Regions from separate parts of the Paenibacillus sp. FSL L8-0663 genome, predicted to be linked through region 1. Evidence: predicted binding sites of a transcription regulator. Region 1 holds the regulator's gene; the other holds the start of a gene.

Region 1 (5,155 bases):
ATTTAGGTATAATTTTTCCTGACACAATAAAGCCGTTATTCTCATTTGACTTTTTAAAATCCCCCATATTTGAAAGTGACATTTTAATTATCATGGCTTGTCTCCTTCTGGTTTAATTTCTCTATGCACATTATTCTAAAAGAGAACCACTTTTTCCTGTCTGTTAGATTTATAAAAGAGTAAAATAGTAGCGACTGTTCAACTATGTGTGATATTTTAGATCCCCCTCCGCTTGCTTAAATGATTCATAGCAGTAGTTAGGTGTGCTATTTAACACAAAAAAGCAGGAAGAATTCCTCCCGCTTTTTGCATGGAAACAATTATTAACGTCTGCGTTGTCTATCGTTTACGCTAAACAAATTAACAGCCAGTGCGTTACCTCTTGCACGCGCAGTGGCTCTTTGATTGGAACGGATGTTCAATCTTCTTCTTCTTAAATCACGTCTGCAATGTCTTCTGCTCATAATATCACCTCCCTTCAAGAAATGAAGGTGCGGTTGAATCTTAGTGGCGTTTATGCTTACGCTTGGAAATTTTGATATTCAAGGCATTGGTTGCTAGTGCATTTCCGCTTCCTGTTTTAGCAGCTGCGGCTTGAAAGACTTTAACGACCAGATATCTGTTTTTCCCGATGCGATGCTTATACGTTTTAACTCTATTTCTGATCATCTGCATATCTCCTTTGCTTAGTTCTGCTATATATATATGTCAATTGTGATAGTAATGTATCAGCATAAATCTATTAGAAGCAAAAAGAAGCTAGTACCTATATCCCTAAAGGTTAACAAAAAAACTCATGCGAACCTGTCTTCGCCTTTTCAACTTTACGTTGCAGGAGATGTTACAGGCAGGTCGGCATGAGTCTAATGTGTAGAATAAAGATAATATGCAGTTTGTATGAAAATTATTTACTATTAAGGGTGTTAAGTTTTTTTTCGTAGTATGCCTCTTGGGCAAGAATATGATTCAGTTGTTCTGAGAGCTGTTTATATTCTTGGCTGGCCTCTGGGTAATTATTTCTTTCGGAAATTACAGCTTCAAGTTGCTTTTCTAAATACCTGAAATGGATGAGTATTTGTATGTACTGAATACGATCGTAGGTTGTTATGTGTGATTTCTCTTCTGCATACAAATGATCCATTGTTGGAACTGCACAGCTTACGACGATAAATATCATAACAAACGCTGAAATTATTATTTTTTTCATTTAATTCCTCCTACAGAGCTATGAGTAATTAATATACCATATTTAGCTAAAAGAAAGAAAGATCTATTAGTTTTTCCCATAACAGTATAGCTGTTCAAGATCAGTGGGGGATTATTTGAGATGATGAGGCTGATTTTATAGTAGATACAATAGGAATAGGTTGCAAAAAGGAAAGAATAGTTGTGAGATACATAGTAAGCATAATAACAATACAAAACCGGCTTGCCCTAGGCAGCCGGTTTTGTATTAGGGGATAGAATAACGGGGAAGGAAGAACGAGAAATCAGTGGAAGTCCCGGAAGAGTCCTACAACTTTGCCCAAAATACTGACGTGTGTCAGACGAAGCGGTTCAAAGGCTGGATTTTCAGGTTGAAGCCGGATATGATCTTTTTCTTTGTAGAAGGTTTTAACTGTAGCTTCGTCTTCATCTGTCATAGCTACAACAATATCGCCATTATCAGCGGTCTGCTGCTGACGTACGATTACATAGTCTCCGTTAGCAATCCCAGCCTCAATCATGCTTTCGCCTACAACAGATAACATGAATATTTTATCCTCACCAACAAAGTGTTGGGGAAGAGGAAAGTAATCTTCAATATTTTCTGTCGCCGTAATAGGAAGACCAGCGGTTACTTTGCCGACGACGGGGACACGACTAATGGAGTAATTAATCAAGTTGCTGTTATCCGATTCGTCTTGACCGAGTAACTCAATAGCCCGTGGTTTTGTAGGATCGCGGCGAATGAGTCCTTTTTTCTCTAAGCGATCCAAATGACCGTGAACCGTAGAACTGGAGGCCAATCCGACAGCCTCGCCTATTTCGCGTACAGAAGGGGGGTATCCCTTTAGACGCACTTCATTGCGGATAAATTCAAGAATGGCCTGCTGGCGGCTCGAAATCTTAGACATACCGTATCAACCCCATTTAGTAACGTTTGGGAAAATTATAGCATAGAACCTCCGTTCGTACAAACATAAGTTCTAAATAATCCCTAAAAAAATTGCGAACTTTTGTTCTCTTTTCTATTGAACAAAACAAACGTTCGTGTTATATTGTGAAAACATAAGAACAAACGTTTGGAGGACACAGCCATGATGAAATATAGCACCTATCAAAGTATTTTTCCAATGAATATAGAAAATTTACAGGAGACCCGAAAAGAGGGTAGGGCGCGTTTTATGCAGATTATTACCCATACTCTTTTACTTAAGCTTCTTATTATAGTGATTGTTGCTTGGATTGCAGGAGCAGGTGTACTTACGGTTTTCGCGGCTCCTTCAGCTTCCAAGGAAGAAGTGACTAAACTGACGGTACAACCTGGGGATACGTTGTGGCAGATTGCCGCGAATCATAAACCGGAACGAATGGATACACGGGTATATATAGAAGGAATTGTGCGGATTAACGGTTTAGAGGATCGGGGAGTGCAGGCAGGTCAGGTACTCAAGCTTCCTGACTTATGATCTATTGACTATTAGAGCTTGTCAGGGAGCGTAATGCGGGAGCCTTGACAAGCTCTTTTCTACATGTCAAAGTGTATTATATCTTTGCTTTTATGGAGGGGACACAATTTGGATATAGACAGCTTGGTACAGCGCATTAATGAATTAGCGCGCAAAGCAAAATCCGAGGGTTTGACGGAAGAGGAAGCCACAGAGCGCGCCAATCTTCGAGAAATTTATTTAGGTAACATTCGCCGTAATTTTCGGCAGCAGCTTGAAACGATTGAATTTGTGGACGATGATACATCGAAGGGAAATGACGGGCTGAAGCATTAATGTTGTTAAAGCGCCCAAGCCTGCAATTTGCCTTTTGTTTTAGGTACCTCTCATGGTATCTATATAGATCAGCTTTGAGGCAATTGTTTTAATGTAATATATCTGGGAAGGAATTGAGAGATGGCCCGATCATTTGAAAGAAAAGTACGCAAAAACACAGCGCATTTAAATAAATCGCGCAAAAAGCAAGGTATTCAAACCATTAGCGGCGCAGGTTCTGCAATGGATATTTTCCGTGGCCGTAACATTACTGTGCCAATTATGCTGGCTGGTCTTTCTGTATTGTACATGCTTATGAGTTACTTTTTGACTAAGACCGGTATGCGAGGGATGGATTGGCTTGTATTCGGCCTGTACTTGATGTTGGCTGTTATCTTTTTTATCCGTCGTCCTTATCTGAAAGTGGGAAAGGATACTCTCTATATGCTGAAAGGTGGTAGAGAACGTCCAATGACGGCAGGGGACATGAAAGCCATCAAGATTGAAAAGGGTTACGTAACCGTTGAAAGAAAAGGTAAGGGTGGTAATTTTATTTTCACAAAATCATTAGGTCGCTATGACACGGATGCCATTGCAGAGCGACTTGAGAAGTTTGCGCTATCCAATCAGATACAGGTTGACAAGAAATAACTGATTTAGCCTGTAGCTCTGTAACAAAGGCCGTATGATGTTATTTCATATAACATGCTGCGGCCGCTTGCTTAATATGGGCACACATAACGATTCAAATGCTTAATCAAGCAAATAGGCGTACATATACTGTGGAAAGAGAGTGGATAATTCAGATGACGATTCAGGCGGTAATGTTTGATCTTGATGATACCCTTTTGTGGGATGAACGTAGTGTAGAAGAGGCATTTGATGCAGCGTGTCAAACAGGCTCCCGTGAAGCAGGTGTTGATCCAAAAGCTCTGGAGGAAGCCGTACGTAAAGAAGCACGCGCTTTGTATGAATCCTATGAAACCTTTAGTTTTACTCAAATGATCGGCATTAATCCGTTTGAAGGATTGTGGGCGAATTTTACAGCAGGTGAGCAGCCTGAATTCCGTCAATTGGAACAGTTGGCCCCTGTTTATCGAAAGGAATCATGGCGCAGAGGACTCCAGCAACTAGGGATAGATAATGAGAAGTTGGCGGAAAAGCTGGCTACCCAATTTGCTTCGGAAAGACGCGCGCGTCCCCATGTATATGAAGAAACGTTTGAAATTCTAGAACAATTGAAGGGACAGTACAAGCTGTTATTGTTGACAAACGGTTCCCCTGATTTACAACAGGAGAAACTGGATGGAGTTCCTCAATTAGCTCCTTTCTTTGATCATGTGGTCATTTCAGGTTCATTTGGTCGAGGCAAGCCGGATCCGTCTATATTCCAGCATGCGTTGGGGCTTCTTGGTATTGAGCCCGAACATGCTTTAATGGTAGGAGATAAGCTGACGACTGATATTCAAGGAGCGTTGGCAGCAGGTGTTCACTCGGTGTGGGTGAACCGAAACGCCAAAACCAATACCACAGAGATCAAGCCGAAGTTTCAAATCAAGCATCTGTCTGAATTGGATGGAATTATTCAGTCGTTAAAGTAAGAAATCTACACCTTTAGAAACGAGTATTAAGAAAACTCCCTTCGCTCGATTGTCACAGAGCAGAGGGAGTTTTTTATTTACACAAGGATAAATTCGTAATTATGCTTTAATGAAGGTTGGATCTTCGAACGGTTCCGCAATCCAGCCATTTTCTTCAATGAACAAGCGGACTGCCACGATCTTTTGATTCTCCATTAAAGTGAAGAAGTGAGGTATATTTTCGGGTACGGAGATAACGTCCCCCGGTGAAAGCTCTACGTTAAAATAGCCGATCTCTTCAGGTCCTTTAATGATAAAGATGCCTTTACCAGCGACAATGGCACGGATTTCATCCTCGGTATGGGTGTGAATTTGCTCAAACTTGGCCAGCAGCTCGTCCAAATTCGGCGTTGCTTCAGATAGAGTGATAACGTCCCATATTTTATATCCGCGACGTGCGGCTAAATCCTTGATTTCGGGTTCAAATGTTTTGAGAACAGCGGCCTTTTGATCATCTGTTAAGGTAAAGTTCTCTTGCAGCTCCCCGGACAATTTGGAAGCATCCCAATGTTCATACAATATCTCGTGACTCTCCAGAAATTCACGTAC
Region 2 (5,155 bases), 2.5 Mb from region 1:
CTCGCATTTAATGCGAGGAGCTTCGTTTGCTCCGATACTTCATTAATCGTTTGTACGATTGTAGAAATCGTAAGCATCTGTTCTGCCAGGCCTTCAATATGTTGTACGACCAGTTGGTTTGCTTCTGTCGTTTGGTGATTGTGGTCCTGTAATTTCTTTACTTTATCCATGCCGCCTCTTAAGACGATTTCTGACTCTGAAGACAAGCTGGTCATTTTTTTGTTCCTTACATTTACCTTTTCAATCGTGTCCGATAGCGCCATCGTTTCACGGCTCGTTGCCTCTGTCAAGGACGCTTGCTCAGAAGCACCCACTGCAATTTCATTAATGCCTGACGTCATTTCCTCGCCGGTTGCCGTTGTTTGTTCCGCAATAAAGGTAAGTTCATGAGCGGAAGTGTTTACATGGCCAATCGATTGGCTTACTGTCGAAATGAGTTCTTTCATACGAGATACCATTATATTAAAATCAGCGGTTAATTCCCCAAGCTCATCCTGGGAGAAGGTACGTATATCGACTGCCAGATTGCCCTCCGCAATCTCTCGGACACGTCCGCGCAAATAACGGATCGGATGATGGATGGATCGGATGATCAAATAACCAAGCAATGATGAAGCGATCAAGCCTGCCAATGTTAAGAGGATACTGATCAATCGCAGGAAGCTGTATTGTTTTTGTGTGCTCTCCAACATGATTTGATTATCATCGTAGTACAGATCGCCTATGTGATCCAAAGCGTCTTCCATCTGGTCAAACTTTTCGTTGCCCTCCTGATAAGAAAGGAGATTCGCCCTTTCACGGACAGTTGAATCCTTTGACGATAATCCGTCAATCACTTTCTTGGAGACCAATTCATACGCTGCAACCGTCGCTTCGTAGTCTTGAATCGACTTTTCCTCATTATCAAAAATAGTTCCAATTGACTTATACTCATTAAACTTCTTCTTTGCCGACTCCTTTTGTTTTCCGTAATCCTCTAGCTGTTTTAAAAATTGTTCCGACCCTGGTTCATAACTGTACAGCGATCGTTCTGCCAACAGCATCTGATATAGGTCGATATCCGCTGTACGAATAAGATCAATGACTTCCGCCCTAATACTAAGGCTCTCCTCAAGCGAGGATTGTACCCGCTTCAGATTGTAAATCCCAACGCCTCCGATCACAAGGCTAGTGATTACAGTAACGACGATCGTTAGAATTACCTTGTTCCTGATCGTCATCGTGAACTTCCTACCTCTCATTATGCCTCACTCCCATCTAGTCCCTCTCGAGGTAACACGAAATAATATTCGACATCGTTTGCCACTTTATAAACCTCAATGTTATGCGGAAATCGTATAATTGCTAGAAACCAAGTTAAGAGCATAAATATCTATTACGCCCTCCATTAAAATCTCACTTACATTATTTGAAACAGCGGACATTTGATGAATTGCAGATTCAATCGCCTGACTCCCTTTGGAGCCAGCTCCGATGCTACATCCACAGATTCCTTGACATGAATGGAACGATCAGCAATTTTGCGTAGCCTCCCCATCCATCTTCTGAACAAGCGTAACGCTGGCTTCGATGCTGTTCACTTGCGTCTGCGCTCCTTCGGCTAATTTTTCTGTAATGGACGCAACATGCTCCGTAGCTTGTCCCGTTTGTTCCGCGCTGGCTGTCAGCTCTTCCGATGATGCGGCAACCTGCTCCGCATTTGTGCCCACTTCCCGGATAATCCCGATACTTTACTATTCCTCATAAAAACCACTGCCCCCAGTTTGTCTAATGATGTCGAATATACAAGGAAACTTGTTGTAATTACTTTATCGGATTACTGCGCTGCTTTATTAACACATAACGAATAATGCCTATGCTAAACGTTACAATTATTAACTATAGTGTTATTATAAGGTTAATCATGAATTGCTAGAGTTAGTAAGGAAAGAAACTCTACATAATTGCGAGATGAAATAAAATGCGACAACTTTCATTAGGAAAATCGGGACCGCAGGTAAGCGCTCTATGTCTTGGATGTTTAAACTTCGGTACGAATACCGAGAAAAATTTATCGTATCGGCCACTGGCGGAAGTAAAGTAGAGCCTGAGAATCCAATACCAAGTAGTAATGCACCAACATAAAGCATAGCAATACCAAATGAATCAGAAACTACAACCCCAAGCATACCACCACCAATACCAGTAAATAGAGCCGCTTTAACACCGAATTTATCGTTGATCGCGCCTATTATGAATTTACCGCCTGTTTGACCAATGGTTACACAAGTTACTCCTGTAGCTGCCATTGCAGCTGTAAATCCAATGGATTGCACAAAGTTTGGTACCTGGAAGCTTACTGTCGAAGCTAAACCGAAAAGACCAGTGAATAACATAACCAAATTGTTCTGGTTTTGAACGTATGACGAGAATGATAAAAGGTAAAATTAATACGGCTACAGGCAATACCTAATACCATATAGGTTGGTCGCCAACCGATAGACTCGATTAATCGACCTGTAATTTGTGCAAAAATTGTGCACCGCCAATTCCCAAAGAAGTACCAATTTTAGCTTTAAAGCAATTGTTCATTATTAATGGTATGGAACTGTAAATTAGGAAGGTACCACCAAGACACCACCTCGCTGGTTTCACTTTGGATGGCGGTAATGAGCGTTTCGATCTGCTTCGTTGCCGCTTCTGACTGGTCCGCAAGCTTGCGGACTTCGTCTGCGACTACGGCAAATCCGCGACCCTGCTCGCCCGCTCTAGCTGCTTCTATGGCTGCATTCAAGGCCAGCAGGCCGATTTGCCCGGAGATGGTCTTTGATCACGCTGATGGGAATAGTCCCGATGAAGCAAGAACTCTTTGAGACTATTTCCACGTGCAGACAAAGAACTGCTTCTTATTGTCTTTCACAAATTCGCCCTACTTATGATAAGGTTCACCGTATCATCCATAAAGCGAAAGCAGATAACACAGTGAAGCAGGTGTAAGCGTTACTTACTATACATGGCTTGAACAAGGACGGGCCAGAGATGTGATTTAAGATAATGCACTATGTATTGGGAAGTGTTATCACCTTTATCTTTTAGAAATTTTAATTATTATCTCCCTTTTTCATCAATTTTCTAATATAAATATTGAACATCCGTTCGTATTGAAGTAAAATCAAACTACATTCATTAATATTACGTACGTAATAAAGGAGAATGCTCTATATGAACTTTAGTTATAGTTTTCCCGCTCTCCGTGGAATTCAAGCAGGGAGAGAATTCTATACAGTGATGTGCCCGCTCAGGCTGATCCCTAGGATATTTCTGTTTGATGAAGAAGAGATTCCCGTTGAACACCGGGCTCAGCGTCTTATGAATAAATCAAGAATTCCGGATATAACCAACTATATTCTTGAGAATCCAAAGGACTACATATTTTCTTCGTTAACGGCATCTGTAGATGGGAAATTAGTCTTTCAGGAGCATTCAAGCGAGCTTAAAGATATAGGATATCTCTCGATCTCACTTGATTCAAAGTTTCTAATTAATGACGGTCAACACAGGAGAGCGTCAATTGAAGAAGCTTTGAAGATTGCTCCAGAACTCGGAGATGAGACCATTTCTGTAGTCTTTTTTCATGATTTAGGGCTTGTGCGTTCTCAGCAAATGTTCTCCGATCTTAATCGACATGCGGTGAACACAACTTCTTCTATCGGTATACTTTATGATCACCGCGATCAAATGTCTCTCATAACAAAGGGATTAATTTCAGAGATCCCCTTGCTGGATCGATACACCGATCGGGAAAAGGTGAACCTTTCAAAGAATTCTCCTAAATTATTTGCATTAAACCATATATTCAATACGAATTGCAGACTTCTAGGCAAGCGGAAAGGCGAGATGATCTCTGAGCAAGAAAAGGAATTCTTAAATGAATTTTGGATTCTTTTAAGTGCTACTATTAATGAATGGCAGCAGGTGCTGATGAAGAAAGCATCACCTAGAGATTTACGGGCAAATTCTATAGTTGCTCATGGTGTTTTCTTAGAAGCTATAGGTATTATAGGTCACTATCTTTATTTCTATCATCCAGATGAGTGGCAGAAATATATTGAGAAATTAAAACATATTGACTGGCGCAGGGATAATAAAGAAGATTGGCAAGGTCGTGCCTACAGCCATACTGGTCGTATTAATAAGAACAATCAGACTGTTCAACTAACAGCCAATCTCATTAAGAATAAAATTGGACTCCCTCTTACAGAACAAGAACAAAAAATAGAAGATAAATTTAAGGAGGTCTTTCCTCTTGGAACTTAATATTTTTAACACTGGCAGTAAATTTAATGAATCCAGAGAATTGGTGAAAGAAGTATATCTATCTGATGATCGTCCCTGGGTAATTGGCTTTAGCGGAGGTAAAGATTCCACTGCTCTGGTTCAAATAGTATTTCAGGCATTAAGCGAACTTCCACCTAACCAATTAAATAAAAAAGTATATGTGATTTCTTCGGATACTCAGGTTGAAACACCACTTATTATTGATAAAATTACCCGAACCTTAGGAAGAATTCAGACTAGAGCTCTTGAAATGGGACTTCCTATTGAAACCCAAAAAGTAAGACCAAAAGCCGAGCAAACATTCTGGGCTTCTATTATTGGCAAAGGGTATCCAACTCCACGTCAAAAATTCAGATGGTGCACTGACCGGCTAAAAATTGAACCTGCCAACAGGTTCATTCTTGAAAAAGTAGATCAATTTGGTGAAGTTGTAATGCTTCTTGGGGTCCGAGATTCCGAAAGCTCTACTCGAGCCGCTGTCATGCAGTCACATACTATAGAAGGGAAAAATTTAATGCGGCACTCCACACTGCGGAATGCCTTTGTATTTGCACCGATCAGATCATTTCATGTAGACGACATCTGGGAATTCCTGCTCCAATATCCTTCACCTTGGGGCGATGATAATAATGAACTGCTGCAATTGTACCAAGATTCCAGTAGTGAATGCCCACTGGTTGTAGATAAAGAAATTAAGGAAAGTGCGGGTTCATGCGGAAACAGTCGATTTGGATGTTGGACTTGCACAGTTGTAAACGAAGATAAAGCACTGAGTGGATTTATTAATAGCGGTGTAGAATGGCTAACTCCACTCTATGAGTTCAGAAATTACCTCGTG

Evidence for each region. The regulator LexA, encoded in region 1, represses DNA repair genes until DNA is damaged. The targets are predictions, from matches to a motif close to CGAACATATGTTCG.
Region 2: dndB (DNA sulfur modification protein DndB) is a predicted target of LexA. The motif match lies at 3,125-3,138, and genes of this name have one in related genera.

Annotation. Positions count from the first base shown of each region.
Region 1 covers NZ_JBBOYM010000001.1:3,134,891-3,140,045, reverse strand. Annotated here, with positions in the region: partial or broken gene MKY75_RS13445 (GNAT family N-acetyltransferase) at 1-94, opposite strand, end outside; gene MKY75_RS13440 (hypothetical protein) at 324-464, opposite strand; gene MKY75_RS13435 (hypothetical protein) at 505-669, opposite strand; gene MKY75_RS13430 (hypothetical protein) at 905-1,207, opposite strand; gene lexA (transcriptional repressor LexA) at 1,491-2,117, opposite strand; gene MKY75_RS13420 (LysM peptidoglycan-binding domain-containing protein) at 2,304-2,672, shown strand; gene MKY75_RS13415 (DUF896 domain-containing protein) at 2,781-2,987, shown strand; gene MKY75_RS13410 (hypothetical protein) at 3,108-3,617, shown strand; gene MKY75_RS13405 (HAD family hydrolase) at 3,773-4,567, shown strand; gene MKY75_RS13400 (1,2-dihydroxy-3-keto-5-methylthiopentene dioxygenase) at 4,667-5,155, opposite strand, start outside.
Region 2 covers NZ_JBBOYM010000001.1:5,621,818-5,626,972, forward strand. Annotated here, with positions in the region: gene MKY75_RS24985 (methyl-accepting chemotaxis protein) at 1-1,220, opposite strand, end outside; gene MKY75_RS24990 (hypothetical protein) at 1,512-1,709, opposite strand; gene MKY75_RS24995 (hypothetical protein) at 1,902-2,288, opposite strand; partial or broken gene MKY75_RS25000 (methyl-accepting chemotaxis protein) at 2,615-2,800, opposite strand; gene dndB (DNA sulfur modification protein DndB) at 3,202-4,296, shown strand; gene dndC (DNA phosphorothioation system sulfurtransferase DndC) at 4,286-5,155, shown strand, end outside.